Regions from separate parts of the Bacillus sp. KH172YL63 genome, predicted to be linked through region 3. Evidence: riboswitches for the same ligand, from Rfam matches in the RefSeq annotation. Region 3 holds a riboswitch; each other region holds the start of a gene.

Region 1 (8,127 bases), 810 kb from region 3:
CTAATTAAAGTCCTCTTCGTGAAGGGTTATTACTCCCTCCCTTAAATAAGGACGGATTCCACCAAGGGAACCTTCCTTCATAAAAGTAATTTAACACATTCGATGATGGTTGACGATTTCGGGATTTCCTTGTCATATTACTGCCGATTCTTTAATAGAATTTCTTTTCAACCTCTTGATAAGCTTCAAGATGTCTGGTGAGCCGGGCCAGTTTATGGAGTTCTTGAAGGAGGAAGGTTTTATCCAGCTCATAGATGACTTCCCTTTCAATGTGATCGATCGTATTGCAGGCGAATTCCCACAGATCCCTGTGCTTGGACTTTGGGATGGTTTCTGCGATCAACGCCAGTGCCCGGACAATTTCCGTAATAATCAAGTGATTATCTTTCGCATAATGACGGATATAGCCGAACCCCCGATACAGGTAATAGTCGAAAGCTTCTGACTGAAGGATAACCCGGACCCTGTCCTCTTCATCGATCAAATAAGGGGTGAACGATAATTGGTCTTCCACTGTACGCATCAAGTCAGCCATTTGATCGATTGTGTTGGATGCGGTTTTAGGATCGTCATTCCCCAATGCTTTGATTGCGACTTCTGCAAGTTTATGGATCCCCATCTGCAGGTCCTGGATCTCGGTTTCTTTATGGCCGATTTCGATAAATGCAAGATAAGCGTCGGTTGATACCGCCTCTGTATCAGGTCCCCATATGCTCAACAGTTCATTTCCTGCCAAGACGAAATCCCCCACCTTATAATGGAGCTGTATGACAAGATTCTCCTCCTGTGCACGGAGGATCATGCCTTGAAAGTCGACAAGTTGGATATAACCAGACCATTTTGACGTGACGTGGAGGGCATGTTTCTTTTCTTCCTCCATGATGTCTCCACGTTCCGTCGTCCGGTGTGCTTCCAGGTCGTTCTTCAGGGTTTGATGGATCATCACCTCTGATACCTGCTTCATATTGAACGTGATATTGTGAACCTGCATCCAAGTAGAGGCGTGGTTGATGAAAAAGATGAACGTTACGGCACAAAGGAAGGCAAGACCGATCGTCATAACTGGTGCAGCCACGAAGATCTCTTTATCCGAATTTCCAATAAATAAAAAGACCAAGAGGACATATACAAAGCTGCCGTTGAAGATGCCGAGTGCATGCTGGGTTTGTTTATCCGAAATGAAATCAAGCAGCATTCTTGGAGAGAATTGCCCGCTGAACATGGTCAGTACGACGAGCAGTGAATTCAGGGTGAAGGCGCTGAGCGTAAGGACAGCCCCGATGAGCGTACTAACCAGTGTCCGCGTGACGGGGGCATCCATATGAAGAAAGCTCCATGTAAATCTGGAAATCTCCAGGTGGAGGTCGAAAAATAACGTCAGTGCTACAAATAATAGAGAAAGACAAATATAAAAGAAGGGCATATACCAGATATTCAGCCGGATTTCTCTCTTCCGCTGACGTTTTGACATCAGTATATATTTTTTCATAGATAATGGGAGCAGTCTTTTAAGCATGATTGTGATCCTTTCCGGTAATGATATTATGAATCCATTTCCCTCCAAAGAACAGTTAAAACCTTTTGGAGAAAGAAAAATATAGAATCAGGAAGCATCTTATTACAGTATGTCCAAGGGTGCACGCCTGTAATAATTTTTAGAAAATACCGAAAATGGTATTGACGGTGAGAGAAATCCACTATATAATCCAATTCATATTCAAAATCGAGATCCGAAACAAACATTATATCTCTTATCAAGAGCGGCGGAGGGATAGGCCCGATGAAGCCCGGCAACCTACAGGAACAATCTGTAAAGGTGCCAATTCCTACAGGTTCATTAGGAATCTGGAAGATAAGGGGAGGAGCATGCTCATCAAGCCCTCTTCTTAAGAAGAGGGTTTTTCTTTATACCTTCATTCTTTCCATCGCAGGAATCTTCTACAGAGACTATCATCGATTAAAGGAGGCAGTCAGATGTCAAAGATTAACGTGGCGATTCTGGGATTTGGAACCGTCGGTCAAGGTGTGTGGGAAGCCATTGAAACCCATCAGGAAAGATTGAAGGAAGTACTTGGAAAAGAAGTGAAGGTAAAGGGAATCCTCGTCAAGGATGGGGGAAAGCAAAGGAATATCGAGCCATCCATTCCGGTCACGACGGATTTTGAAGACATACTGGCGATTCCGGACCTTGACGTCATTTTCGAGGCAATCGTAGGGGAAGAGCCCGGCCGTGGGTATTTGACCCAGGCAATCGAGATGGGGATTCATATCATCACCGCCAATAAGGCGCTGTTTGCTAAACATGGTCCGGCGCTCTTAACAAAAGCGGAACAGCATGATGTAAGTGTTGGATTTGAAGCGACCACGGCAGGAGGGGTCCCGGTCATCGGAAGCATCCGGCAATTATTGAAGGTCAATGAAATCAAACGGATTCAGGGGATCCTGAATGGAACCTCCAACTTCATTCTTTCCCAAATGAGGAAAAAGGGAATTTCCTTTGAATCAGCACTGAAGCAGGCCCAGGAAAAGGGGTACGCTGAAGCAGACCCAACCAGTGACATTGAAGGTCAGGATGCTCTTAATAAGCTTCTGATCTTAAGTCAGACGGCATTCGGCAGGCAGCCTGTTGTGGGTGAAGTCTCCCGTAAAGGAATCTCACATCTGACAGCAGAGTGGCTACAGGCGGCAGAATCCTTCAGGCTCCGGTTCAAACATGTGGGAACGCTTGAACGGGATGATGAGGGGCGCATCAGGGGAGAGGTGGCTCCGCGCCTTGTTCATGATACCCATCCCTTCTACGGTGTGGAAGATGTAGAAAATGCAGTATCTTTACAGGGCAGCCTCGTGGGGAGAATCACCCTGTCAGGGCCGGGAGCAGGTAAGCGGCCGACGGGCAGTGCCATGGTAGAGGACTTTCTCTCCCTGATGGAAGGGAAGTATACCGCAGCTGCAGACAGCATGGTCGGTCCCGTCGACATTCAAAGGGATCAGGAAGTGCTTGAATGGGTGTTAAGACTTCCTGAACAGTGGGACCATCAAAGCAAACTTTCCCGATTCAACTTAAAAGACCGCATCCAGCTCGGCAGTCACCTGTATGTGTTCATAGAAGGAAAGAGAAGGGATATTGGAACCCTTCTTCGGACAAATGAAGGCATCCAGGCTGTCGCTATCCTTCAGGGTATCCCTTTGGAAAACGAAGTGAAAAAGGGCGTATTGGTTCCCTGATTTTAAATAAAAATAGATCTGATGGAAGGTAGGGGTAGCATTGAGTATCATTGTTCAGAAATACGGCGGGACTTCTGTAGGTTCGGCTGATCGCATAAAACGGGTCGCAGGTCTTGTGTTGAAAGAAAGACAAAAGGGTCATGATGTGGTCGTCGTCGTTTCCGCCATGGCAAAAACGACCGATACCCTCGTAAAGCTCGCCGGGGAACTCTCTAACGATCCGGGGAAAAGGGAGATGGATATGCTCCTTGCAACAGGTGAACAAGTGACGATATCCTTGCTCGCAATGGCCCTGCAGCAAAAAGGGCAGCAAGCCGTATCCCTGACTGGCCGTCAGGCGGGCATTGTAACGGATGATGTGCACGGCAACGCCAAGATTACTTCCATCGATACAAGCAGGGTCCGGGGAGAGTTAGCAGAGGGAAGGATCGTCATTGTGGCAGGTTTCCAGGGTGTAACGGCAGCGGGAGAACTGACGACATTGGGAAGGGGAGGATCGGATACGACGGCGGCTGCTCTCGCTTCAGCCCTGAAAGCGGAAAGATGTGATATATATACGGATGTAGATGGGGTTTATACGGCTGATCCGAGGGTGGTGCCCCATGCAGCAAAGATTGAACGCTTATCCTATAATGAAATGCTCACGTTCGCTACGATGGGGGCAACCGTCCTTCATCCGAGGGCAATCAAGCATGCACGGGAATACGATGTGCCGGTCGTTGTTCGTTCCAGTCTGAAAGAAAGCAGGGGAACCGTCATCAGTGGCCGTGCACAGAGACAGGAAGCGATCGTAGGGGTCGCACATCAGGAGAGTGTATCGGTGCTCACCATCCATGGCTGTGATGGAGGCGAGTCATTGATCCTTTATGATCTTGATTCCCACCATATAGAGACGGATCTGATCAAACGCGGTGGAACGATTGTTTTAATTGTGAAGGATGAGGATATCCGTGAAGTCCAAACCATCATAAAGCAATACAGCCGGAGCTACACCCATGTGGAAGTATGCCATGACTTGTCAAAGGTCTGCGTGATCGGACGCATCCAATCTCCGCCTGAAATACAGGAGAAAGTGACCAATGTGTTTCATGATTATCATATCGACAAGGTATCGGTCTGGGAGTCTCCAGTCGGCTTGAGTGCCCTGGTCGACCGGCAGGCTGTTGAAAAGGCGGCGAGGATCCTTCATATGCACTTCGGGTTGGATTATATCGAACCTAAAAGAGCAGTCTTATAAAGCGTACAGTACCTCTATACGCTTTTCTTTCAAGATGAACGCCTGCATATAGGACATGCAGGCGTTCTGGTGTCACTGAGGCGGATGTTGAATCGGTACCGGTGTATAACTCTGGAGCATCAGGTTCATATCCTGGGCATTTAACTGAGGGACCTGATAATATCCGTGCTTATTTTGATACAGGAAAATTTCATAACTCATCTCTATGAAGTTCGGTACACTGTCTGCGACGACACGGCGGAGTACCGGATTGGTCATTTCAAGGGCAGTCATGGCAAGTAGTGATGCAAGGGATTTTGTCTGACCAAGCATATACGCCGACAATCCTTTATCAGACAGCTCGCTGACCGATGCGTTCGGTTTTTTTGGCGGTCCGGGCTTGATGCCGTAAGTTGTGGTGTGATCCTGAGTCATACAGTAGGTTTGTGTCGGGACCTTGGGGTCATGTCCGGTCGAAAAGCTTTCGACGATCGAGTTGTACATCGTCGTCACAAATGCAGACTGGCGCATGGAAATATCTTTTAATTCCGGATCTTGGATGTATTGGTTGTACATTTGATATTGGTCCAGCAAACTGATGATACCGGCGATGACTTCATGGGCATCGTAAAGCTCATGGCCGCCGTGATCCCTGCTTGTTGCAGTCATCATATCAGGCGGCGGTTGAGTTCCGGGCGCTCCATTCGGTTGATTTTGGTTGAGCATAGGTGTTCCTCCTTGTTTGGGTGTGGCATCGATGATTAGATTAACCTTAAAGGGTGAAAATATGTATGATTTCCCGTACAGGGGTCTACTACTTCCCGGCCTGTCCGAATACAATAGGGAGAAGTCAATGTGAAGGTGGTTTGAAATGAGTATATTCATCAGCTATATCGTGTTAGGTTTATCCCTGTCTGCGCCGATGGGACCGATCAATGCCGCACAGTTGGACAAGGGAATCCGCTTTGGATTCTTTCATGCATGGCTGGTTGGAGTGGGAGGAATGGTTGCCGACGGCATTTTCATGCTCCTCATCTATTTCGGTGTCGCCCAGTTCATCGATACACCGGCGATAAAGTTATTGCTGTGGACTTTTGGCTTCTTGATCCTGACGTACACGGGAATTGAAAGTATCCAAAACGCCGGGGGCATCACCACCAAATCTGATCACCATGAAAGTGAAACGAAGGGTAAGGCATTTCGGACAGGATTCTTCATGGCGATTTCCAACCCGCTCAGCATCATATTCTGGCTCGGGATATACGGATCGATACTGGCACATTCAGCAAGCTCTTATCAGACCGGTCAACTGTTTCTATACAGCATGGGGATCTTCCTCGGCATCACGATATGGGATGTGACGATGGCGGGCGTGGCAACAGGTGCGAGGAAACTCGTCAGTCCCAGGATCCTTCGTGTTATATCCATCATCTCTGGCCTCATCTTAATGGGGTTCGGCATCTACTTCGGTGTCCAGGCCTGCCTGGTAATCTTCGGCTAGACAGACACCCGGCCTCCACCCTCCTAATAGGATAAATGAGTAATCCTTAGGAGGGATCGACTATGTTATGTTCAAAAAGCTGGATTGAGCAACATATGAAAGAACTCACCCCATGGCAGCAATCGGCCTTTCACCATTTTTCCGCATTGATGTTGGATGAAGCGCATCCTTATCCATGCGTACCTGGAAAACAGGGCTATCAGACTGATACATTGCGATACGGTTTCGCAGGAGATCCGAGACAGGAAGAAGCGTCGCAAGCGGTGGCGTCCATCCTTAAACAATATGGAGAAGTATCGAGGGATACAGGTCATTATGCATCACTTGTCGTATTCTTCGATTCCCGTGAAATGGATGGGGACTCAGTTGAATCTTATCAACATGTATTTTGGGAGCTGTTAAACCGGGTCCATGAACTTGACGAAGGGCCCTGGCCGGATGATATCGCCCTTGATCCCCATGATCACACATGGGAATTTTGCTTTGATGGTGAACCGTATTTTGCCTTCTGTGCAACCCCTGCCCATACGCTGCGCAAGAGCCGCCATTTCCCTTATTTCCTGTTGGCGTTCCAGCCCCGCTGGGTATTTGATGAAATCAATGCTTCCACTTCATTCGGCCAAAAGTTAAAGAAGGTCATCCGCAAGCGGCTTCATGAGTTTGATGAACAGGAACCGCATCCGAGCCTGAAGTGGTACGGTCAGGAGGATAATCACGAGTGGAAACAATATTATCTCAGTGATGATGAGTCCTCTATGAGCAAATGTCCATTTATGAATAAGCATAAAAAAATCAAGAGCTAAAGGGTTCATGCTTTAGCTCTTTTTCCTTTTATGAAGGCTGCAACACCAATCAACAGGAGCATCCCAATGCTGACGATGAAGGCGATCCGGCTTACCGGTTCGAGGAGGGTGCCGCTGATGGCGACCAATATGAGAAGGGCCGGGAGTACTGCCTTTGTAGTATCCCAGACTGAATGACATAGAAGCTTATGGAAAGAAGCGAGGATAAAAAGCCATGTGTACAAGAGCATAAGTCCCGCCGCAGTCGTGATATATTCAAAAAGCCTCTCCGGCAGCAGCATCGCGACCACGATGGATACAAAAACAACCAGGGTGGTTAAACCGAAGGCAGGAAGCGGGACGCTCATCCTGCCTTTTTTCGCAAACACAAAAGGCGCATCCCCTTCCTCTGCAAGGGCCACGAGCATCGTTGTGACCGCATAGAGGGAAGCTACCATGGTAGAAAACCCGGCAATGATCAAAATCGAGTTGAATATATGGGGCACCCAGGGAAGATCATACTGTTTCAGTGCGGTAAGGAATGGACTTTCATCGGCCGTGACCTTGCTCACAGGCACAAGCTTCAGAACAAAATAAAACGAAAGAAGATAAAGAACCGTGAGAACCAAAAGCATGATATTGCCTGATTTCGGTGCATCATGTGGATCTTTCAGTTCCCTTGCCATCAGTCCCATCACCTCAATCCCACCGAAGCCGTAAAACGCAAACAAAAGCGCAAGCCATAATCCTTTGCCCCCCTTTGGAAACCATTCGGTCACAGGGGACGTGATTCCGCCGGCAGACCCTTCCCCAAGCAAGCCGAAGAGGCCGGCAATGGCGATGATGACGAACATCACAATCGCAGACAGCTTCATCATCCCAAACAGATTCTCCATCTGTTCCACTTTCTGAACGCCCATCAGGATGATCAACAATCCAAGGCAGGCAAAGCCGGCAGTGAAAACCCAGAGGGGAATCCCTGGATACCAGAATCGTGCAAAGAGCCCGAGGGCGGTCAACTGGCTTCCCATGATCAGCATTTCTGCAGACCAATACACCCACCCGGTACAAAATCCGGCCCATCTTCCATAGGCATTCTTTGAATAAGTGCGGAACGAGCCTTTTTCAGGATGATCTGCTGTCATTTTGGCCAGTGCCTGGAATACCATCCATGTACCGATACCGGCCACTAAATAGGCAATCATGACCGGGGATCCTGCCCGCTGGATCGGGATGGCGGAACCGAGGAAATAGCCTGTCCCGATGATGCAGCCCACACCGATGAAGGAAAGCTTCCACCATGTAAGATTTGTTTCGTTTGTACATTTGCTCATCATTTTCACCTGACCTTTTCCCTCCATAGTCTTGCGCGGCAACCGGCGAATTATGTGAAGGTTGATGGA
Region 2 (8,127 bases), 700 kb from region 3:
AAGAAACCGGACCGCATTGAAGTATACCCAAATAGGGGAATGCAGTGCAGAGGATATCAGTGACCTGTTGATTGAGCGGCTGGGGGTAGACGAGTTGAGAAGGATTCTGGCGGATATTGAAATCATCAGCCGCAGGAATGGAGATACAGTGAAATATTTCATGCTGATCTTGAAAGGAATCAAGGCTGCATAAAAGCTTTAAACCGGATGCCCTCAAGCATTCGGTTTTATTTGTATGGTAAGCCTCTCCGCTTGATTAATCCTTTGAAATTTCAGATAATCATACATAATGGGGTATATAGAAAGAATCGAGGAATCATCATGACAGAAAACTGGTATACGATAGGATCCTTTACTTTCCCCAGTTCCTGGGGCGCTATGCTGGCATCCTTTTTCCTGACATTCCTGTTACTCCACTTCTGGAATCGGAAGGCGAGCGACTGGTATTCCACGGGGATCATCTTATTTATTCTCGTTTGGAAGCTGAGTGTAATCATAGTCGATTTTCAAACCGTCATCAAACATCCGCTGACCCTGATCTATTTCCATGGGGGTACAGTTGGATATTGGTCTGGGTTGCTTGCTGCAGGCGGCTATCTCCTTTTAAAACGGGTCGATCAAATTTCGGTGACCATCCTTGTCTGGTTGATCACAGTCTTATTCTTTGAGCTTGTTTTTCATCTTTTGGAGAAGGAATACCTCATCGGATCAATTCAATTTGTTTTCAATGGCGCGTTGCTTTTATATGTTAAGGGAAAAGTAAGGGGGGCAAAAGGGAATGTATGGTCAGGACAGCTACTGATTGTTTTTACTCTACTGCAGATCCTTTTTCATTCTATTAACGGTGCCTTTGAGTTGACGACGGCCGACTGGACCTACCTTGTTGCAGCAGCATACTTCACCTTTCTTTTATTTGTAAGGAGGAAACAAAGTGAATAAACGGAATTTCGCATTGGCGGTGGTCGCGATTCTGATCGGGATCTTTCTGGTGAACTTCTTTCAAGATCAGCAGGAAAAAAAGGCAAAGGAAGAAGCCGCTCAATTAGCCAATGAATCGATGGATCTCTCGGATGCGGAGCAGGGTCTTGCAAAAGGGGACAAGGCACCGGCATTGGCGCTTGAGACCCTTGACGGGGAAAGTGTGAGACTCTCCGATTATCAGGGTAAGAAGGTGATCCTGAACTTCTGGGCGACGTGGTGTCCGCCCTGCAAGGCAGAAATGCCACATATGCAAAAATACTACGAAAAAAAGGCAGAATCGGAAAATGTCGAAATCCTTGCCGTCAACTTGACTTCCATGGATGAAGGCCAAAAAGCGGTGCAGCAGTTCGTTGATGGCTACGGCCTCACCTTCCCGATCTTGATGGATGAAACAGGCGATGCAGGTGAATTGTACAGGGCCTTCACCATCCCAACCACCTACATGATCGACACCAATGGGACCATCCAGCACAAAATCGTCGGCCCCATGAACGAAGACATGATGGAGAAAATGGTCAAAGGAATGGAATAACCGGAGGGACGGACCTCCCAAAAAGTAGTTTGATCCGATACTCTCTGAGGTATAAAAATGACAGGAGGAGATGTTTTTATGTTTCATTATACAAAGGAAGTCTCAATGAGCGTAAAGGAAGCAGTCGAGAAAGTGGAAGCGGCACTGAAAGAGGAAAGCTTTGGTGTACTGTGGCATCTTGATCTGGCACAAAAACTTGATGACAAAGGATTGGACTTTAACGAAGAAGTCGTCGTATTGGAAGTGTGTAATCCCCATGAAGCGAAGAAGGTGCTTGAAGAGAGCATGCTCGTCAGCTACTTCCTCCCTTGTAAAGTGACCGTCTACACAGAATCAGGGACAACGAAGATCGGTATGGCGAAGCCAAGCAAGCTGATTGAAATGGTCGATTCTGATGAATTGAAGGCTACTGCACTCGATATTGAAAACCGTTTGATCGGATGTTTGGAACGCGTATAAAGAAGAACCTGTTGCCTTGATCGGCAGCAGGTTTTTTTCATGCCACAATCTTCTGAATATGATACACTTTTAAAAATACATCGATTCAGGAAGGATGACAGACATGAATTTCACTACGAAGGTCGTACATAGTCAGTTACAGGGAACGGAGGAGATCCACAGTAAAACGACGCCGATTTATCAGACGTCCGCTTTCTCATTCAGTTCCCTTGAAGAGCTTGAAGGTTTCTATGAAGGGAAGTCCCCTTATCTCTACACAAGAACGGGGAATCCCAATACAGATGAGCTGGGGAACATGGTTGCCGGCCTTGAAGGTGCACCGGCCGGAGTGGCCACATCATCAGGGTTATCGGCCATCCTTGTCGGCATCCTTGCCATTGTCCGCTCAGGTGATCATATCGTGGCTGCCGAGGATTTATACGGCGGCACATTCCATATGCTAAAAGAAGAGCTGAAGTCATTCGGCATCTTGACCACTTTCGTCGACTTTACCGATAAAGATAGCATTGAAGCGGCCCTAACCCCGCAAACAAAGCTCCTATACAGTGAAACAGTCACTAATCCGTTTATGCGGGTAGAGAATATCAAACAAATGGTGAACCTCGCTCAAGAACACAATCTGTTCACCATGATTGATAACACCTTTGCGACACCGTTTTTACAACAGCCTTACCTTGAAGGGGTGGATCTTGTCGCACACAGCGCCACGAAATATATCGGCGGCCACAGTGACATCACCGCCGGGGTCGTCGTCGGAAAGGAAGAGTTGGTAAGGAAGGCAAGAGAGAAGGTCGTCAACATCGGCTCCAATCTGAGTCCATTCGAAGCCTGGCTGACATGCCGAGGGGCAAAAACCCTCGCGCTCCGGATCGGCACCCAGGCCCGCAACGCAGAAACCCTGGCAGGATGGCTTCACAGCAACACCGATATTAAAGAAGTTTATTACCCGACAAACTTATCGACGAAAGGAAACGGGGCGATCGTGACGATCGAGCTTGATGAAAGATGCGATATGAGCACCTTCTTCAAGTCCCTCGGCTGGATCAAAATCGTTCCTTCCCTTGCCGGTGTCGAAACAACGGTGTCCTACCCGCTCGGAACATCCCACCGTGCCCTGCCGAAAGATGCCCAGAAAAAGCTCGGCATCAACACCCACGTCGTCCGGATATCGCTCGGCATCGAAGACGGGGAGGACATCGTCGCTCAATTTGAAGAAGCTGTTAAAAAATCGGTCGAAAAGTAAATAATTAAAAAATTCTAACAATACCCTTGACGCTGAGGTCGGTTACCCTTTATAATTCATCTCAACGCAAGAAATCACACATTGACAACTACATGCTCTTATCCAGAGAGGTGGAGGGACTAGGCCCGATGAAACCCGGCAACCTTCATGTGCGCAGATCGCGTCTCATGAAAAGGTGCTAATTCCTGCAGGCAATTTGCCTGAAAGATAAGAGGAGGACCCTATTCAATTAGACCCTCTTCTTAGGAAGGGGGTTTTTGTTTTGCTCTTTCCGGTAGAGGATCGGGGGGAGTTTGACTGGGCGGTTTGCCCGGTTTTGTTGCCTGTTAAAAATCGGTTGAAGTTTGACAGGTAAAGATCAGCTTAGATTTAACAGTTAAAATTCGGTTGAAGTTTGACAGTAAAAATCAGTTTGGATTCAACAGTTAAAATTCGTTCAAAGTTTAACAGTCAAAAATCAGCCTAAATTCAACAGACAAAATCCACCCAAAATTCAACAGGCAAAACCCTAGGCAAATGCCTAGGCAACACCCTAACCAAACCAAAATCCCAACCCACAGGAGGAACCCAAAATGACCAAATCATTCGACTTCGACACACTACTGCTTCACGGAGGCCAAGAACCGGACCCGACCACAGGATCACGTGCGGTCCCGATTTACCAAACCACATCCTATGTATTTGACAGCAGTGATCATGCCGCAAAATTATTTGCCCTTGAAGAGCCGGGGAACATTTATACCCGGATCATGAACCCGACGGTCGATGTGCTGGAGAAGCGCCTGGCACTGCTCGAGGGCGGCATCGGGGCGCTTGGGGTGTCGTCGGGGATGGCGGCGATTTCCCTGGCGATCCTGAACATTGCGCAGGCAGGTGATGAGATTGTGGCTGCGACAAATCTGTATGGCGGGACGTATAACCTCTTTTCCACGACGCTTCCGAAATACGGCATCAAGGTCCATTTCGTAGATCCGTCCGATCCGGAGAATTTCCGCAAGAGGATCACTGAGAAAACGAAGGCGGTGTTTGCGGAGACGATCGGGAATCCAAGTCTTCACGTGCTGGATATTGAAGCGGTGGCGAAGGTTGCACATGAGCATCATATTCCGCTCATCATCGATAACACGTTTGCGACGCCGTATATTTGTAAGCCGATTGAGTGGGGAGCAGATATTGTCATCCATTCTGCCACGAAATGGATCGGCGGCCACGGGACGGCGATTGGGGGAGTGGTGATCGACGGCGGGAAGTTTGACTGGAATCATGAGAAGTTCCCGGGCTTCACCGAGGAGGATCCAAGCTATAACGGATTGCGCTACGCACAGGATGTGGGTGCGGCCGCCTTCATTACTAAATTGAGGGTACAGCTGCTGCGGGATCTTGGGGCATGTCTGAGCCCGCAAAATGCGTTCCTGCTCCTGCAGGGGTTGGAGACGCTCCATCTCCGCATTGAACGCCATACAGAAAATGCCCGGAAGATCGCCGAGCATCTCGATCAGCATCAAGGGATCGCATGGGTGTCATATCCGGGACTCCCACAGCATCCGTCCCACGGGCTTGCCGAGAAGTATTTGAAAAACGGTGCCGGATCGATCGTTGTGTTTGGCATCAAAGGTGGAAGGGATTCGGGCCGGAAAGTCGTCGACAATATTTCCCTTTGGTCACATGTGGCGAACGTGGGGGATGCGAAATCATTGATCATCCATCCGGCTTCCACGACACACCAGCAGTTGAACGCCGAGGAAATCCGGGCGACTGGCGTGACGGAGGATCTGGTGAGGCTTTCTGTTGGATTGGAATCGGCGAAGGATCTTATTGAGGACCTTGACCACGCAATCGAAGTGGCACTGGAAACCTCTCCTGTATAAGGAAGAAACGACAAACTTGAAAAAGGAGGTGGAGAAATGGATGCGTCCACTGCGTATGAAGTCAGCTCCATATCTCTCCCATCCCTCACATTAGAGTCAGGCACCACGCTGCGGAATGTCGATTTGGCATATGAACGTACAGGAAATAAAGAGGGTCCTGTGATCCTTGTCTGCCACGCCCTCACCGGGACCCATATAGTGAAGGGGACGGATGAGTGCCCGGGCTGGTGGGATGGATTGATCGGGCCCGGTTCTTATATCGATACAAATCACTATCAGGTGATTTCTTTCAATGTCCTGGGAGGATGTGAAGGGAGCACAGGGCCTACGACAAGAAACCCGGATACTGGACAGCCGTACGGTCCGAGCTTTCCTGGCATCACGATCAGGGATATGGTCAACGCTCAGTATGAGGCGTTAAAGCTGCTTGCAGTTCCCCGTATAGAAGCGGTCATAGGGGGTTCGTTGGGAGGCATGCAGGCACTGGAGTGGGGCGTCCTTTATCCTGATTACATCGGTAAAGTATTCGCACTGGCGGTCACGCCCCGGTTGAATGACTTTGGGATTGCATTTAATCACATCGGCATCACCGCGATTGAAGGGGATCCTGCCTTTTGCAATGGACATTACCGTGATGGTTCACTTATAAAAGGATTGGAGATTGCCAGGATGGTCGGCATGGTCACGTACCGGACACGGGAGCTGTTTGACGAGCGGTTCCGCCGTGAGGAAAAGGATGACCGCTTCAGTGTGGAAAGCTATCTGGATTATCAGGGACAGAAGCTAGCAAGGAGGTTTGACCCGAACAGCTATCTGACGCTCCTGAAAGCAATGAACACCCATGATATCGCCCGGGGGAGGGGAGATCTTGAACATGTGGCCGGAACTTATCCGAGCGAGCTGATTTCCATCAGCTATGAAGGCGACAGCATCTATTCCCCTGAGTATTTAAAGGATTTTACCGAGAAGACGTCAAACGGCCGCCACTATTTTATTTCGACAGAATTCGGCCATGACGGTTTCCTCGTTGAATTTGAAAAGTGGGGAGGGATCATCGCTTCCCATTTGAAAAAAGAAGTATTTACCGGCATGAAATGAACCCCCCCTTATCATAACTCGTCCCTCTCCGGCATATAGTGAAATAAGCAAAGACATCGCACCGCCTCAGCGCGTTTTTGTGTGGTGTCTTTTTTCGTTGGAGATCGGGCAGCTGTGGTTGAACGCCTGGTCATTGCCAAAGATAAACATAAGCTGGAGGGGAATATATGAAGTGGACGGGCAGAAAGTTCATCATCACCATCATCGTCAGTATGCTGATCGGTGCAGGGGGCATGTACGGCGGCTTGGAGTGGACCGGTAAGTCCGGGGACGGCGTTGCCCAATTTGACGGAAAAGGTGAGCTGAATGATAAGCTTCACAAAGTCGAAGTGGCTTATGACTTGATCAGCGACAAATTTTATCAGGATGTTGACAAGGGCCGCCTGGTCGAAGGGGCGATCCAAGGGATGCTGAAGACGCTGGATGATCCGTATTCGGTTTACATGGATGCGGAAACGGCGTCTCAATTCAACGATGCCCTGGATTCTTCCTTTGAAGGGATAGGGGCAGAGGTCACGATCATGGATGGCAAGTTGCTGATTGTGGCACCTTTTAAAAATTCTCCTGCGGAAAAAGCCGGACTGAGGCCGAATGACCGCATCATCAAGGTGGATGGGAACAGCATCGAAGGGCTTGATCTTTATGAAGCGACGCTGAAGATCAGGGGTAAGAAAGGGACGGAAGTAATGCTCGACATTACGAGGGAAGGATTGAATGACCCGATCCAGGTATCTGTAAAACGGGACGAGATCCCGGTTGAGACGGTGATCTCGGATGTGAAAGAGGTCAATGGCAAGAAGACCGGTTATATTCAGATTACGACCTTCTCGGAAAATACTGCCGTCGATTTTAAGAAACAGCTGGATGAACTTGAGAAGCAGAAAGTGGAAGGGTTGATATTGGATGTGAGGGGCAACCCGGGTGGGCTCCTCTCCAGCGTGCAAGAGATCCTGAAACAGTTCGTCACAGAGAAGAAACCTTATGTACAGATTCAGGAACGGAGCGGGGAAGTACTGAAATCCTTCTCTAACAGCAAGGATCGAAAAGCGTACCCTGTTGTCGTTTTGATTGATGAAGGAAGTGCCTCAGCTTCTGAGATCCTTGCAGGCGCACTGAAAGAGGCAGAAGGATATCCGCTGATCGGGACGAAAAGCTTTGGAAAAGGGACCGTACAGCAGGCGGTGCCGATGGGGGACGGAAGCAATATTAAACTGACGATGTTCAAGTGGCTGACGCCAAACGGCAATTGGATCCATAAAAAAGGGATCAAGCCGGATATCCCGGTCAGGCAGCCTGATTATTTCTACGCCCATCCGCTTCAAGTGGATAAACCACTGACAGAGGGAACGAATAATGAACAGGTGAAAAATGCGCAGGAAATGCTGCAAGGCATCGGCTTTACGCCGGACCGGGTGGATGGTTATTTCAGCAAAAAAACGGCAAGGGCCGTAAAAGATTTTCAAATCCAGGAAAGCCTCGACGTCACGGGAATCATCGATGCGAAGACGGCAGAGCGCCTCCAGGAGGAAATTCTCGAAGCAGTCCAAAACGACAAAAATGACCTTCAACTCCAGGCGGCCCTCGAATATATCGACCGTACTGGAAAACGGGCGGCTCAGTAAAATATAAAAGAGAAAGATTCCATTTTTCAGAATCTTTCTCTTTTTTTAAGTTTATTGGGAAAAAAGGAGGGGTATTGGGTAGGAGTGTCGAATAATATAACTAAATTTACCAATGTTAGGTTCTAATTAACCATATGGAGGTGAAGTGTCAACAAATTGAAAGAAAAGTAATGCATATATAGTCCTTCTCCTAAATATAGTAGACTAACAAAGTCCTGGATTAATAGAGGATGTTAAAGGAGGTGAGGAAACGTGATAGAGCAGGATAAAATGAAAGAATCTACCATTTCCTTCCATCGGAGGGCTGTAACCCTTGAAAGGGAG
Region 3 (8,127 bases):
ACGGCAATCAAGAAGGCCAGGCCGATCCCGGCATACGTCCCGCCTGAATCTTCAACAAACAAGCCGAAATACACATTGTTTGCTAAATTCGGACCGAACACCAAGAACGTGACGGCCAGGAAGATAAGGAACTTCTTCAACGTGAACAATTCCTTCATCCCTGCTTTTAAATCAAGCTTCGCAGCCGCCCTCTCTTTCGGAAAACGGAAGGACAGGAAGCCGGAGATGACCAGGCAGATGAAGAACGAATAAAAAATGACCGTTGGCCCGATGAATCCTTCAGAAAGCCGGCCCATGATGTAAACGGCAATACCGAATCCGAGCGACCCGAACAGACGGATATTTCCGTAGTTGTACCCGACCTTGCCTGTATACTTCAGGCTGATACTGTCTGAAACAGGAATGATGGCACTCTGGAAGATGGCCACAAGGATGGCCACGATCAGAAGCCCCAGGTACACATCCATGAATAAGTAGCCGAGTGCAAAGATCCCCGCCACGAAAGAGGTCAGTCCGAGGACCACGGTCGGACGGTTCGTCGCATCACTAACCATTCCCCATATCGGCTGGAAGAAGATCATCATGATGGGACCGACAGACATGATCGTCCCAATCTGATAACCGTTCAAACCGACGCTTTCACTTAAATATACGCTGAGTAAAGGAAATAAACTGCCGACTCCGAAGAACGTCAGTAAATAAAAGCCTTGTAATGTCAGTATTTGATTTCGCACATTTCTTTCCATTACGGAATCCCCCAAGATGATTTTTGTCTATCTAATAGTAGACCTAGAAACGGTAATTGTCTACGAGTATTTGCCTGAATATGGATAAAGTCCCATAAATACAGTCCCATGGCCCTCTGAAAAAATTCCCGTTTGACTTTTTCGATTAAACCCTTTAAAGTATGTAAGTATCTTTAAATCAACTAAATACGATATTCTTCTTATCCAGAGAGACGGAGGGACTGGCCCTATGATGTCTCGGCAGCGGACTCGACCAGAGTGCTGTGCCACATCCAGCAAGCATGTATGCTTGAAAGATAAGGGGAGTGTTTCTTTCGATTGAAACCTCTTCTTATCCTGGAAGAGGTTTTTTTAGTTGATTTATTCACATGTTAAATTTACAGATGATCACAAAGGAGTGTTACGTATGAATCAAGAAAAAGGAAACTTATTGGCCTTATTGCCATTAATCATATTTGTTTCCCTGTTCCTCGGGGCAGGCATCATTTCAGGAGACTTTTATGCATTTCCTGTACTCGTATCCATCATCATCGCTGCTGTCGCGGCCCTGTTGATGAACCGCAAGGAGACGCTAACCGCCAAAATCGAGCGGTTCGCCAAAGGGGCCGGTCATCCGGATATTATGATCATGGTTTTCATCTTCCTGCTCGCAGGAGCATTTTCAGGCGTCGCAGAAAAAATGGGCGCGGTGGATGCCACCGTCAACTTTGCCCTCTCGGTGCTGCCGGGTAATCTTGTCATCGTTGGATTATTCATGATTGCTGCATTCATCTCCCTGTCCATGGGAACATCGATGGGAACGATCGCAGCCCTTGCACCAATCGGCGTCGGAATCAGCTCAGGCACCGATATTTCCATGCCCCTTGCAATGGCGACCGTCATCGGGGGAGCGATGTTCGGTGATAACCTGTCGTTTATTTCCGACACAACCATCGCTGCAGTCCGTACGCAAAAAACGGAAATGAAAGACAAATTCAAAGTCAATTTCTTTATCGTCTTACCTGCTGCAATCCTGACGATGGTAATCCTTTTCATCCTTACGATGGGGAATTCATCATCCGTAGGTGCTGAAGGATTCGACTGGATCAAAATCCTTCCTTACCTTGGTGTCATCATAGCCGCACTGGCCGGATTGAACGTATTCGCCGTCCTGTTTGGGGGCATCATCCTTGCAGGTGTCATCGGATTCCTTGATGGAAGCTTCACACCATCCAGCTATTTCGGAAGTGTGGCAGAAGGAATGACAGGCATGGCAGAAATCGTCATCCTTTCAATCCTCATCGGTGGTGTCGTCGAACTGATCCGCCACAACGGAGGCATCCAGGCGATCCTTTACCAAGCCACCCGCAAAATCAAGTCTCCACAGGGAGCACAATTTGCAACGGCAGGCTTGGTCAGCTCGACAAACCTTTGTACAGCCAATAACACGATATCAATCATCATTGCAGGACCGCTTGCCAAAACACTCAGTGATCAGTACGGCGTCGATGCCCGCAAATCTGCGAGCATCCTGGACATATTCTCCTGCGCCGTCCAAGGCTTGATCCCATACGGGGCACAGGCCCTGTTGGTGGCGGAAGTTGCCGGCATCTCACCGGTCAGCATCATCCCATACGCCTTCTATCCGATCCTGATCGCAGTCTGCGGCTTGATCGCCATACAATTCGCCCTGCCGAAATTCACCCGCAAATCTGCCGGTGAAGCGGACGCAGTTTGATGAGATGGGAGACCCTTTTTGGAGGGTCTCTTTTTTTGTATGGGTTGGATGCTGATTGTGGGGGTTATGTTGGGACGGGATGGGGCTGTTTTTCTGGTTCCATTTTATGGTATTTGACGCAATTATGATGGGGATAGACGCAATTCTAGAAATTTTGACGCAATCAGGGGGCAAACCGACGCAATTATTTTAAAAAAGACGCAATTACGGGGGAAAATGACGCAATTGTCTTTGGTCGAGGGTCTGGAGGTGTCATCGGGGTGTTGCTATATCAGGGAATCTGCCAGGCGTCGTGTGGGGGAGAAACGCATATATGCTTGGAAGTGACGCATAAACTTGGATTCTGACGCATAAATCTGAAAAGTGACGCACAAAATCGAATTCCGACGCATAAATCCTGAAAGTGACGCATAACCCCTCTCTTCCCCAAAAATCTTTTGACTCTCTCCTTCTTAATCCCCGGATTCTGCACCCAAATGAGCAATCACCCCTCTCCCTGGGGTCATTTCCCGATTCAATATCCCATAAATATGAGAATCTCCCTCCCAGCAGATCCAACCACCCCAAACAAAAAAAACAGATCCCCCTCAAGGAATCTGCCTCTTCACTACAACAAATCATTCACATGATAAAGCTTTCCGCTCTCGACTTCCTTTTCCGTTACAAGCTTGAGGAGTACTTCCCCGACGGTGTCGGTCGAACGGAGCATCCCTTCTTCTTTGTAGCGTTGGAAAGACTCGACATCGGCGAAGGATTCCTTCGATGATGAACGGATCTCCCCTTGCATGTCGGTATCCATCACGCCTGGACTGAAGGCAATCGCCTTGTGGCGGCTGTGGGTTCTGGCAAATTCCAGGCTCACCGTCTCAGTCAGCATATTCACGCCGGCCTTTGTCGCACAATAAGTGCTCCATCCGTATACAGGTCGGCTCCCTGCACCTGAGCTGATGTTGATTATGATCATAGTGGTTGCCGAACCTTTTGAAGCCCGAATCAATTCATTCGTCGCGATCATCGGCGACAGCAGGTTCACATTCACGCTTCGTTCCAGCGCATCGTTTTCCACCTGACCTGATGGATTGATCGGTGTCACGACACCGGCATTTTGTACGACATAAAGGGTACCCGCCTGTTTGGCAAATGCCTTTTCCCCCGCTTCACGGAACACTTCCCCGGTTTGGGACGACTGAGAAAGATCGCACGGAAAGAACTCATAGGGGACGCCTTTGTCCTCGGCGAGTTTTCGTAATCCTTCGTTTTCAGAACGGGATATGTTCATGACCCCTATGCCCTTTTCTATAAACAGTCTTGCGATCGATTCGCCTAATCCTCTTGTTGCGCCTGTCACGATTGCATGATTCATATCGATTCATCTCCTTCTTACCTACTGATTATAATGGAGAGCGTACCTTTCACAAAAAATTACGCCTGATCTTAACAGAATTTTTACAATCGGACAGTCGTTTACGGCATACTTTCATCGATAAGATGATATTCCGGTATAAGGTCGGACAGGGGCACGATCGTAGCTTTCGTCTCATAAACAGGCAGGAATTCTTTCAGCATGGTTGCGACTTTGATCCCTGTGACCCCGACATGCCCGATGGCGATCGTCGCATCATCATTGTCTAATTCCTTTGATAGAAGTCTTGCCTGCTTCCCGATATGCTGAAGGGTATAGATGTCATCGAAGAACAGTTCGTTCTCCAGATACGGAACGCCTATTTCTTCCGCAAGTTTCGGGATCACGCTTTTTCCGGTTGTTTTACTATCGAGATAAAATAACCCTCTCTCTTTACACGTGTCGAGGACAATCCGCATGACCCGCTCATCGGCGGTGGCCTTCGATCCCATATGATGATTGATCCCGACTGCATGGGGGACCTCATCGATCGCCTGCTCCACCCGCTGTTTGATCTCTTCGTCTGAAAGGGAGGTCGTGATCGCCCCCGGCCCGAGCCAGCTCGCTTTCCCGCTCACAGGTTCCATGGGAAGATGGACGATGACCTCATGACCGTTCCGGTGGGCTTTCTCCGCATCTTCCCTCGTCGTCGGCAGGAAGGGCATGACCGCAATCGTCAACGTGACCGGGAGATTGAGGATTTCCTCGGTCCCTTGCATGTCGTTGCCCAGGTCATCGATCACGATTGCAAGTTCATTGTGATGGGCGGGAAGGGGAAGGATGTTTCTTGCCGAGGCAGACGGCTGTACGGTGCACATCACTACTAAAAAGATAAGCAGGGATTTCATTTCTCATCACTCCTTTTCCTTTAGGATGTCCCGTTTAGGTGCTGCATATCAATAGAGGTCCGTCCCCCATATTTCATCAAGAAAGAAGGCCCGGAAGCGGTGTGGCGCTTCCGGGCCTTTGAATTTGGAGGTCCGTCCCTCATTCCCTACCCTTTAAAAGTATGCTGGTGAATCAATTTCAGGTCGTCCAGCGCCGGCTTATATGTGTTGTTCTTTACCACTGAGTGTTTCTTCTTGATCGGCTTGTTGCTCACGAGGACGCCGACTTTTGTTTGTTGGATTTCCTTGACTCCCTGGACGATCAGCTGCATGGCTATGATGGCGACCATAAAGGCGATCAATGGTGCAATGACGATCCAGTACTTACCGGTCATGAGCGAGTCTTTTGTGGAGCTGATCAGTCCCGACCATTCGAACGTTCCCGATTTCGGCGGGTCGGGCAATAAGCCTCCCTTGATGATTGTACCGCCGAGGAACAGATGGAATAATCCCAGGTGAACGAGGATAAGGAGCGTCTGGATGAACTGCTGTCCCCAGATAATGAACAATCTTGGCGCGAGATGCGGGAACAGGTGGGTCCAGAGCAGATGCTTGTTGTTTCCTCCAAGAAGCTTTGCCGACAGGACGAAATCCTGCCTTCCCAATATTTTCAGTTCGTTTCCGATCAGGACCGTTGTCAGTGGCAGGACAAGGATCGTCAGGACGACAGCTTCATAGACGAGCCTTTCGAACATGGAGTGATCCCAGCCAAGAACCGGGAATCCCCAGAGGACAGGCCTTAACAGAAGGTAGGCAATCAGGCTTAACGGCAGGAAGTGAATCGAGTCCACGATGCGGTCTAACCAGTTCTTCCTCGCCTCTTTCAAGTGGAAATGATACACAATTCCAAGGTAAAATCCGCCGACGACCCTCATGGACGCCACAATCAAAGCGAACAAGAGCGTGTACTTCGCCCCAACAATCAGTTGATCCAAGATGCTGTATCCGAAGAAGTCCGATCCAAGGATCATTTCCCCGAACGGTTTATGGGGCGGGGCACTGATGATCCTTCCTTCATCGTTCTGCATGAAGTTGATGTGTTTTACCGGCTCTTCTTTCAGGATGGAATAAAGGAAGCTCGTCACGATCATGCCGAAGATCACGCTGAAGCCGACGGCAAACTTGCCGTTATGCATATGCTGCCACCAAAGCCTTCTGACGACAGACAGGAAGCCCCAGATTTTCCACTCATTCCATTTCGTTTTATCTCGCTTGTACTTGGAATGGTCCTCGCCGCTTCCGTGATCGATCCATAAGTAAACCCCTTGGTAAATGAAGAAAAAGGGCGTGTAGATCATGATTAAGGAAATGGCGATCACCATCGGACGGAAGTCATGGACAACGTAATAGGTGATGCCTTTCATATTGAAAATCGTTTCAATGATAAATAGGCTTGATAACGTTCCCCAGATGATGAGCTTCCCGTGATAGAAAAGGCTCGGTGAAATATTCTTCATTACATGGGCAAAGAGGATCCTGCTTTTGGACATCCCCTTACTTTGGGCGAATTCAATATGGGGCTTAAGCAGTTCTTCCTCCATTATGAAAAGGAGGATCCTGAAGAAAGAGATCATCGGGATGATCGACAGGGTGATCATCGGTGCAAGGAATACCTTTTCCTCCCTGAACTCTGTGAAATTCATAAGCTCCACGCCGAAATGCTTAAATACATACACAATCATCAGCTGAAGCATGAAGGCAAACATTAAATCCGGGACTGTCTCGAGGAGATTTAACACTTTCTTTAATAACGAGGTCAACGGTCGTGGCAGGAACACGGTGATGATCGCCAGAATGAAGGCAAGGACCAGGCCGATCCCCAGGGCACCGAGGATGACCTGCAGAGAGTATACATAAGGTCCCCACAGCATGTCCAAGAAATCGACGGTGACGCCTTTATAGGAATAGCTCCAATTTTCACCGTCCAAAAAGACGAAAATGAATTTGATGAACCCCTCCAAATACCCTATGAGATTATACATCCCCTTCTCTTTGAACACTTCCGGCGCGATACTGACCGCTAAAATGCCGATCAGGCCAAGGACGTAGTAAAAAACGAACTTGATTGGAAACATGACCATCCTCATGTATCCCTTCCCCCTTTTTTTATCTTTTCCCACAGTTTAATGGAAATGTTAAAATTTTTCAATTTTATTTCAAATCTGACAATTACATAACAAAAAGCTGTTTTCGTAAACATTGTGGCTTTTAGACAAGCAAGATGCGGTTGCTTTCCGCGGGGATGGCGGTGAGCCTCCTCCGCATTTCATACTGTTCATCAGTTCCCGCAGGAGTCGAGCATCTGCAGCGAGAATCAACCATCCAAGATAAAAACCAAAAGTTCACTGGATTAACTACTTGTTCATCTTCTGAATAGTAGTGATTAATGTAATTCAAGTACATTTACGTTGATCCATTGCTATGGCAATTTTTTATTCCTCAGTCTCAAATTACCGTAGATGCTCACATTAACTTCTATACCTCTATCAATAACAACAATAAATGCGAATAGAGCTTAATAAAAAGAAGGGCCACTCCCACATATTAAGGAGCACCCTTCTTTTTTTACGCCAATAATTGGCTCGGCCTACCAAGGTAGTAGCCTTGTCCGATCGAAATGCCGAGTTCCTTCGCCACCTGCATATCCTCCACTGTTTCGATTCCTTCGAGCACGATGACGGTATCCTTGCTGTAAAACTGACTGAAGAAAGAAAGGAACCGCTGTTTCTTCGTGTCCTCTGCCAGATTCATTGCAAAATATCGGTCCAGCTTGATAATCTCAGGCTCATACTCAATCGCCTTTTTGATGGAGGAAGTGCCCTGTCCGAAATCATCGATGGCATACCATACACCGAACTGCTTCAGTTCTGCAAGAGAACTCTTTAACAGTGGATTCTGCCACAGTTCCTCTGCGCTCGATTCGTTGATCTCGAGTACAAGGCGGCCGATGATGTCCGGATACTTCTTCATGAGATCGTGGAAATAAGTGTGAAAGCTTGGATGCAGAATCGTGGTGATGTAAATATTCAGGAACAGCTTACAATCCTTCAGCCCTTCCGCCGAAAAGCTTCCAAGGGCCTTGGTGATGGAAAGGGTATCAAGCTTATACAGGATATTCGCTTTCATGGCCGATTGAAACACGCGTTCAGGATTTTCATTATACTTGTTACGAAGCAGGCCTTCATAAGCATAGAGGGTGCGATGGTCACCCAACTCATATAAAGGCTGGAAATCATGATAGATCAAGTCATTTTGAAAAATTGTAAAGATGTTCATAGGACCCCTATACTCTCTTTTTATTTTTTGGCTATTTTCGTAAACATTGTGGCTTTTAGACGAGTCAGATGCGGTTGATTTCCACTCCAGATGCTCGCT
Region 4 (8,127 bases), 1.8 Mb from region 3:
GCCTGATCCATTCGGTCCCGACCGGGGGAATGACGTGTGATACGGCGGGAATCATCAGTCCTGCCGTTTCTTCTGTCACAGCCCTTCAAACGACCGAAGCGTTGAAAATATTAGTAGAAGATGCCTCTTCACTCAGTCACAGAATCGTTTCATTTGATTTATGGAAAAATGAGTATTCGTCTTTGTCTGTCGGCTCATTAAAAAAAGAAGACTGCCCCTCCTGCGGTCACACAAGGACATATCCTTACCTGCAATATGCCAACCAAACAAAAACAGCCGTCCTATGCGGGAGGGAGGCTGTTCAAATCCGACCCGCATCACCTGCGTCCATCAATCTTAAGGAATTCGCCTTGATGCTAAGCACCAAAGGAAAAGAAGTGATGGCGAATCCCTATTTGATTTCTTTCAATGAGGGAGCTTTGAGATTCGTTCTTTTCAAGGATGGCCGGGCGATCATCCATGGAACGAAGGAAACCGATACGGCCAGGACAGTCTACCACCGCTATATGGGATGAAGGAAGCAGGGGTGAAAATATGAATATACAACACTATTTAAGGCTTTATTTCATCATGGGCAGTACGAATTGTGAAAAGGATCCCATTTCAGTGTTGAAAGAAGCCGCCGCAGGGGGGATCACCATGTTTCAGTTCCGGGAAAAGGGCCTCAACTGCCTGCACGGAAAAGCCAGGTACACCCTCGCCCGGAGCCTGCAACATGTATGCCGCGCGCACAAGATTCCTTTCATAGTGAATGATGATGTGGAACTTGCCCTTGCATTAAATGCGGATGGGGTTCATATCGGACAGGAAGATGATTCAGTCGAAGACGTACGGAAAAAAATCGGCGAGAAGATCCTTGGCGTGTCCGTCCATCATGTGGAAGAAGCCAAGCGTGCAAAAAATGCGGGAGCCGACTATATCGGCGTAGGCCCTATGTTTCATACGTCCACGAAGTCCGATTGCAGGGATGTGCAAGGTCCCTCAGTGATCAGATCAATCAGAAAAGCAGGCATAGAGCTGCCACTTGTGGGTATCGGTGGCATTCACGCGGGAAATGCATCACAGGTTCTTAGAGCAGGGGCAGATGGAATCGCTGTCATATCAGCGATTTGCAAAAATCCTCCTGATACGATTCATTTACTGCACGTCACGAAAGAAAACAATTCATCAACTTGACATCTGATACAAGGGGCAGCCTCATGACAGAATGGGACTGCCCCTCTTTTTGTAAAAAAATCTCCATGACAGCCCTGATTCTCAAGTCACCTCCATAATTTTCAGGATAGAATGATAAGATAATAGTAAGAGTTTGAAAAGAATAGAGGTGTAGACATGTTCCAGAAATATATAGGCAGGCGCTCTGATCCTGTTGCCAACATTGTCGAACAGAACGCCGTACGTCAATTTGCAGAAGCGATCGGCGGCCCTCATCCCATCTATGTGGACGAAGAGTACGGCAAACGTTCCCGTTATGGTAGAAATATTGCTCCACCAACTTTCCCGAGGGTGTTTGACTACGGAATGATTGAAGGTTTCCATTTACCAAACGAAGGATTGATCCACGGGGAACAGTCTTTTCAATACAGGAGGCCGTTATATGTAGGCGAAACGATATGCTGCTCGACTGAGATAAAGAATTATAATGAACGGGCCGGTTCGTCGGGGACGCTTGGCTTCCTTGTGATCGAGGACATCGGGAAAACACCGGAGGGAGAGACCATTTTCTTTTCCACCTCCACTGTAATCATTACGGAAGCCGTCAAAGAGAGGTGGAATCAATGAGAAATCTTCGGACATATCAAAAAGGAGACCGACTTCCCCCGCTTGAACTGGGACCGGTTTCGCTGGAAGATTTGATTTCTTACAGCAAGGCTTCAGGTGATCACAATCCCATTCATGTGAATGAAGAAGTAGCACTGAATCTCGGGCTCCCCGGTATCATCGCCCATGGGATGTGGACGATGGGAACTGCCTCCAGGCTGTTCAGCGCTCATAGTGAGGAAGGCTTCATACAAGACTACTCTGTCCGTTTTACAGGGATGGTCCTCCTTGGAGACAACATCACCCTGCTCGCCGAATTAACAGATATAAGGGAAAATTGTCTCTCCTTCAGCCTACTCGCAATCAATCAGCATGACAAAAAAGTGCTTGAAGGAAGCATCGTCTATTCACTTTTCCAGTAGGGCTCCATCCAGCAATTGAAAAAATATGATGTCGTATTACACCAATTGATTGAATAGATATAAAGTATATGGAAAGTAAAAATAAGACAAAAGACATAAATCCGATAGAAAAAGTCGGGTTGACTTCCGTGTGTAATGTGATATTATTTAGAATATTAAAATTAATAACTCTTATCCAGAGTGGTGGAGGGATCTGGCCCTGTGAAGCCCAGCAACCTACGAAATGTAAGGTGCTAATTCCAGCAAAATGGGAAGTCATTTTGGAAGATAAGGTATTCTTACCTGAACAACTTTCCAAAATGGATGGTTGTTTTTTTGTTTTTGAATCTGGATAAGAAGAAATTGGGGGAATCATGTGACCAAAGCGAATAAACAAAACGGGGACGACGTGATGGAAAAGATTCAATCCATGCTGGAATCGATGAATTTTGGTTCCATCACGATCGTCGTTCAAGACGGGAAAGTCATTCAACTAGAGAAAAATGAGAAAGTCCGAATTAAATAAGCTGACTAGACAACTAGAGGCGCATAACACAGATAGGGGAATCCCTTTATCTTGTTATCGCCTCTTTTTGTATGGATAAGCCTCAGGGAAAGGGGTGCAATATGTTAACCTACTCAAACTGGAAAGCGCACACTGTCGATTTTGACATAGACCCTGTTTATAAGGGCGCTTTGAATGTACTGAAATGGACTTATGAAGAGTACGGAGGCGAAGTCGTCTATGCCTGCAGTTTCGGAATCGAAGGCATCGTCCTGATCGATCTCATAAGCAAGGTAGAACCTCACGCAAAGATTGTATTTCTGGATACAGGCGTACATTTTAAAGAAACTTATGAGGTCATCGAAAAAGTAAGAAAAAGATATCCAGGTATAGATATTCAGATGAAAAAACCGGAATTAACCTTAAAAGAGCAGGCTGAGGTCCACGGAGAAAAGCTGTGGGAGAGAAATCCAAATCAGTGCTGTCAAATTCGAAAGTTAGATCCTTTAAAAGAGTCACTATCAGAAGGAAAAGCATGGATTTCAGGCTTAAGGAGGGAACAATCGCCCACAAGGAGGAATGTTGAATTCATCAACAAGGATGAAAAATTCCAATCCATCAAAATTTGTCCATTGATCCACTGGACATGGAAAGACATTTGGCGATACGCCCATAAACAGAATCTAACGTATAACGCCCTCCATGATCAGGGATATCCGAGTATAGGCTGCTCCCATTGCACAAAGCCTGCCATCGATATGAATGATCTCCGCTCTGGGAGATGGACGGGTAAAGGCAAGACAGAATGCGGACTTCATTAAGCGGGGTGAGAATCTTTGCTTGAAATTCTGGCCATCGCGATCAGCTTGTTCTTTGCCATGAACATTGGTGCCAGTGGAGCGGCCGCATCGATGGGGGTGGCGTATGGAGCGGGAGCCATCAAGAATATCCGTACGGCTCTCTTGATTTGTGCAATCGGTGTTCTGAGCGGAGCGGTACTTGGCGGCGGTGAAGTGGTGAAGACCATCAGTTCAGGGATCATCCCGCCATCACTCTTATCCATCAAGATTGTCATCATCATATTATCTTCGGCGACCATATCGCTGTTCCTGGCGAATTTAATCGGGATCCCCTTATCAACAAGTGAAGTGACGGTCGGGGCGGTGGTTGGTGTAGGAGTCAGCTTTCAGGTGCTGTACGTGAAGTCTTTGATCACCATCATGAGCTTCTGGGTGATTGTCCCGGTCATCGCGTTCGGATTGACCTGGTTATGTGGAATTTTGCTGGTGAAGCTTGGAAAACGGGGAGTCCGGTTAGAAAAAGGCTGGCTTGCATATGTATTGATTGTTGCAGGGTTCTTTGAGGCTTTTTCAGCAGGGATGAACAATGTGGCAAATGCAGTCGGTCCCCTTGTAGGATCCGGTTTATTATCCGCTTCTAATGGAATATGGATCGGCGGCTTATTTGTTTCCCTCGGCGCAATTTTACTTGGTAAGAAAGTGGTTGAAACAAACGGGAAGAAAATCACACAGTACTCGAAGGCAGAAGGCATCTTGATCTCAACTACCGGTGCATTGCTGGTCATGGTGAGTTCCCTGTACGGATTGCCAATTCCCCTTACCCAGGTGACGTCCTCTTCCATCATCGGATTAGGGATGGCAAAAGACGGAAAGCACATGCTGCAAAAGAAAATCGTGAAGAAAATCGTGAAAATATGGGTGGTGTCCCCACTGATCTCTCTTTGCATTTCATATGTATTGGTGAAGCTTGTCATTGACCGTGATCTTTATTCCATGGTCGTTCCGGTCAGCGTCATCATCGCGACAATCGGTGCACTTTCCCTGATGAGGGTTATAAACGAAGAGAGACGTTCTTTACACGAGGACGGCGGAGGGATTTAATCTTAATTCTGATTAAAACAATATATAAAGGAGGATATGGAATGAGTTTACAGCCACACGGCGGAAAATTAATTGAAGCTTATTCACCCAAGGAGGCCTATGAAGACATTGAACCAGAAATCCCATTGGACGAAATAGCGTTAAGCGATCTCGAATTGATCGGGATCGGCGCATACAGTCCGATTGAAGGATTCCTAACGGAGCCTGACTATGAGGGTGTCGTAGAAAATCTTCGATTGAAGGCTGGGACGGTTTGGAGCATACCGGTCACACTGCCCATCGATGAAGAAACGGCAGCTCCCCTAAAGGCCGGTGTTAAAAGCCGTCTCGTATATAAGGGAGACACATACGGATTGATCGATATAGAAGATATATATGTCCCCGACAAGCAAAAAGAAGCACGATTGGTTTATGGCACAACAGACATTGCCCACCCAGGTGTAAAGAAACTGATGCAGCGGGGTGACCGATACGTCGGGGGTAAGATCACGTTGATCCGGAGACTTCCGAAACCATTCAGTGCGCACACATTCGATCCGAAGGAAACAAGGGAAAAGTTCTCACAACAAGGCTGGAAGACCATCGTCGGATTCCAGACGCGTAATCCGGTTCACCGGGCACACGAATATATCCAAAAGACAGCATTGGAAACCGTGGACGGCCTGTTCTTGAATCCGTTGGTCGGGGAAACGAAGGCTGATGATATTTCAGCTGAAATCAGAATGGAAAGCTATGACGTCCTGCTGAAGCATTATTATCCCAAGAAGCGGGTATTCCTCGGAGTCTTTCCCGCGGCGATGAGGTATGCAGGACCGAGGGAAGCCATCTTCCATGCACTCGTCAGAAAAAACTATGGCTGTACCCATTTCATCGTAGGAAGGGACCATGCAGGGGTCGGCGATTATTACGGAACCTACGATGCACAGAAAATCTTTGATCAGTTCAGTGAAGATGAAATCGGGATCATCCCGCTACGTTTTGAACACAGTTTCTATTGCGGGAAATGCGAAGGAATGGCCACCACAAAGACGTGTCCCCATGACAAAGAGCATCACGTCATCCTTTCCGGCACCAAGGTGAGAGGGATGCTGCGGAACGGGGAAGTGCCCCCATCGACCTTCAGCCGGCCGGAAGTCATTCAAGTATTGATCAAAGGGCTGCAGCAGGAATCAAAAGAAAGCTCTTAAGGAGGATTTTGCGTGAGTGATAACCAGGAAAACATCGTATGGCATAAAGCCGCAGTGTCAAAAGAACAAAGGCGAAATCAAAATAAGCATCAAAGCTTCATCGTGTGGTTCACAGGGCTGTCTGCTTCAGGAAAATCCACTGTGGCAAATGCACTGTCACATGCACTCTTTCAGCAGAAAAAGCAGGTGTATGTACTTGATGGTGACAATATCCGCCACGGATTAAATGCTGACCTGGGCTTTAAGGAAGAGGACCGGAAAGAAAATATCAGAAGGATCGGGGAAGTATCCAAGCTCTTTATTGATAGCGGTCAAATCGTCCTCACCGCTTTCATATCCCCTTACAGGGCAGACCGGGATACTGTCAGGAATCTGGTCGATGAAGGTGAATTCCTTGAAGTCTACGTTCAATGCTCCTTGGAGGCATGTGAAAAACGTGACCCAAAAGGCTTGTATAAAAAAGCAAGAAAACATGAAATCACAAACTTTACAGGCATCAGTGCACCGTACGAGGAACCCGCTCATCCTGAAGTGGTGATTGATACCGAGAAAAATACAATCGATCAATGTGTAGACCACATCCTACAGGTTTTAAAAGAAAAACATCTGATATAAGGAGAGGAAAACATGGCATACAGCAAATTCTGGGAAACAAATGAGAAATTGAATAAAACAGAAAAATGGAAGCTCGAAAAAGATGGACTGACGATCTTTGATGACATTCCAACCTATGCTGAAAACGGGTTCTCTTCCATCCCGAAGGAAGAATGGGATAAATTCAAATGGGCCGGCCTCTACTTGCAAAAGCCGAAGGAAGCAGGATACTTCATGATGAGAGTGAACGTACCGTCCGGTATCCTCACCTATGAGCAGGCAAGGGCACTCGCTGGCATCTGCAAGGAATATGGCAGGGATGTATATGACATCACGACCCGGCAGGCCATTCAGTTTCACTGGCTGAAGATCGAGCAGATTCCCGATATCTTCAAGCGGCTGGATGCGGTAGGACTGTCGTCTGCCGGCGCATGCGGTGACATCACCCGAAACATCGTCGGAAACCCGCTGGCAGGAATCGATCCTGACGAAATCATAGACACAAGGGACGTTGTAAAAGAAGTATATGACTTCTTTCAACACAACGAAGATTTCTCAAACCTGCCGAGAAAATATAAAGTGGCGATCTCTGCGAACGTCAATAATGCATCAAATGCAGAAATCAACTGTGTTTCTTTTGTACCGGCAAAGAAAGAGATTGACGGTGAAGAAGCAGCCGGATTTCACTTAAAAATCGGTGGCGGATTATCAGCAAGGCCATTTCTTGCACAGGAGCTGGATGTCTTCATCCTTCCCCATCAAGTGAAAGACGTGACGGTTGCAGTGACGACGATTTTCCGGGATTTTGGATACCGTGACAAGCGGCACTTGGCCCGCCTGAAATTCTTGATGGCAGACTGGGGACCGGAGAAATTCAAAGAAAAGCTGTTGGAATATGTTGAACTTCCCTCAGCCGGCACCGATGCTGTTAGCGGATGGAATGCAGGTTATTTCTATGGGGTCCATCCCCAAAAGCAACAAGGACTCAATTATGTCGGACTGAATGTCCCTGTAGGGCGCCTCAACTCCGATGAGGTATATGAGCTTGCGAGAATATCAAAGAAATATGGAAACGGTGAACTGAGAAACTGCAACTCTCAGAATCTCATCATTCCAAATATCCCGGATGAGCATGTGGAAGCGCTGCTTGCAGAAAACATCTTTGACAGGATCTCTACAAGCCCCCTTTCATTTATAGGCTACTCAGTTTCATGCACAGGGATCGAATATTGCAATCTGGCGCTCGTCGAGACAAAAGAAAGGATGAGGCAGATTGCCAATCAGCTTGACCAGGATCTCACGCTTGATGTTCCGGTCAGAATCCATATGGTCGGCTGCCCGAATTCATGCGGTCAGCGGCAGATAGCAGACATCGGCCTTCAAGGGATCAAGATGCGCACGAAAGATAAGAAAATGATCGAGGCGTTCGAAATTTACGTTGGCGGAACACTGCAGGACGGCGGAAAACTCAATGAAAAGTTAAAAGGAAAAGTAGAAGCGTCCAATCTGACAGAGGTCATCAAGCAGCTTCTCATTCATTTCAAACAAACCAAGAATCAGGGGGAAGCGTTCTTTGACTATATCAACCGTGTCGGCACATCCCCTCTCCAGGAACACTTGGATACACTGCTGCAGGAAGCATAGGGAGGCCATTACATGAACCTATATCGTTTTGAAGTTACGACACCTCAGTTTGTCACCGTTGTCGTTGTAGCGGCACAATCAGATGAAGCAGCATTTGATTTGGCAGAAGTCGAACTGGAGAAATATTTTTTGAA

Evidence for each region. Region 3 has a riboswitch for S-adenosylmethionine ahead of KH172YL63_RS01135 (Na+/H+ antiporter NhaC family protein). Riboswitches for the same ligand answer to the same signal wherever they lie in the genome.
Region 1: another riboswitch for S-adenosylmethionine. It lies ahead of KH172YL63_RS18705 (homoserine dehydrogenase); the one in region 3 lies ahead of KH172YL63_RS01135 (Na+/H+ antiporter NhaC family protein).
Region 2: another riboswitch for S-adenosylmethionine. It lies ahead of KH172YL63_RS19210 (O-acetylhomoserine aminocarboxypropyltransferase/cysteine synthase family protein); the one in region 3 lies ahead of KH172YL63_RS01135 (Na+/H+ antiporter NhaC family protein).
Region 4: another riboswitch for S-adenosylmethionine. It lies ahead of KH172YL63_RS09900 (YezD family protein); the one in region 3 lies ahead of KH172YL63_RS01135 (Na+/H+ antiporter NhaC family protein).

Annotation. Positions count from the first base shown of each region.
Region 1 covers NZ_AP022842.1:3,638,641-3,646,767, reverse strand. Annotated here, with positions in the region: gene KH172YL63_RS18710 (DUF2254 domain-containing protein) at 152-1,516, opposite strand; SAM riboswitch class I at 1,749-1,859, shown strand; gene KH172YL63_RS18705 (homoserine dehydrogenase) at 1,975-3,225, shown strand; gene KH172YL63_RS18700 (aspartate kinase) at 3,266-4,462, shown strand; gene KH172YL63_RS18695 (spore coat protein) at 4,535-5,167, opposite strand; gene KH172YL63_RS18690 (LysE family transporter) at 5,313-5,942, shown strand; gene KH172YL63_RS18685 (YqcI/YcgG family protein) at 6,005-6,745, shown strand; gene KH172YL63_RS18680 (amino acid permease) at 6,751-8,058, opposite strand.
Region 2 covers NZ_AP022842.1:3,751,002-3,759,128, reverse strand. Annotated here, with positions in the region: gene KH172YL63_RS19235 (hypothetical protein) at 1-193, shown strand, start outside; gene KH172YL63_RS19230 (hypothetical protein) at 322-939, shown strand; gene KH172YL63_RS19225 (redoxin domain-containing protein) at 932-1,513, shown strand; gene KH172YL63_RS19220 (DUF302 domain-containing protein) at 1,592-1,972, shown strand; gene KH172YL63_RS19215 (trans-sulfuration enzyme family protein) at 2,076-3,215, shown strand; SAM riboswitch class I at 3,311-3,429, shown strand; gene KH172YL63_RS19210 (O-acetylhomoserine aminocarboxypropyltransferase/cysteine synthase family protein) at 3,788-5,083, shown strand; gene metX (homoserine O-acetyltransferase MetX) at 5,120-6,181, shown strand; gene KH172YL63_RS19200 (S41 family peptidase) at 6,349-7,803, shown strand.
Region 3 covers NZ_AP022842.1:200,965-209,091, reverse strand. Annotated here, with positions in the region: gene KH172YL63_RS01140 (MFS transporter) at 1-746, opposite strand, end outside; SAM riboswitch class I at 944-1,049, shown strand; gene KH172YL63_RS01135 (Na+/H+ antiporter NhaC family protein) at 1,153-2,463, shown strand; gene KH172YL63_RS01130 ((S)-benzoin forming benzil reductase) at 3,071-3,826, opposite strand; gene KH172YL63_RS01125 (divergent polysaccharide deacetylase family protein) at 3,928-4,713, opposite strand; gene KH172YL63_RS01120 (ABC transporter permease subunit) at 4,860-6,839, opposite strand; gene KH172YL63_RS01115 (EAL domain-containing protein) at 7,318-8,028, opposite strand.
Region 4 covers NZ_AP022842.1:1,993,057-2,001,183, reverse strand. Annotated here, with positions in the region: gene KH172YL63_RS09920 (MoeB/ThiF family adenylyltransferase) at 1-515, shown strand, start outside; gene thiE (thiamine phosphate synthase) at 535-1,176, shown strand; gene KH172YL63_RS09910 (MaoC family dehydratase N-terminal domain-containing protein) at 1,333-1,782, shown strand; gene KH172YL63_RS09905 (MaoC/PaaZ C-terminal domain-containing protein) at 1,779-2,183, shown strand; SAM riboswitch class I at 2,352-2,457, shown strand; gene KH172YL63_RS09900 (YezD family protein) at 2,575-2,688, shown strand; gene KH172YL63_RS09895 (phosphoadenylyl-sulfate reductase) at 2,790-3,488, shown strand; gene KH172YL63_RS09890 (sulfate permease) at 3,546-4,568, shown strand; gene sat (sulfate adenylyltransferase) at 4,610-5,755, shown strand; gene cysC (adenylyl-sulfate kinase) at 5,768-6,370, shown strand; gene KH172YL63_RS09875 (nitrite/sulfite reductase) at 6,383-7,993, shown strand; gene KH172YL63_RS09870 (DUF3906 family protein) at 8,006-8,127, shown strand, end outside.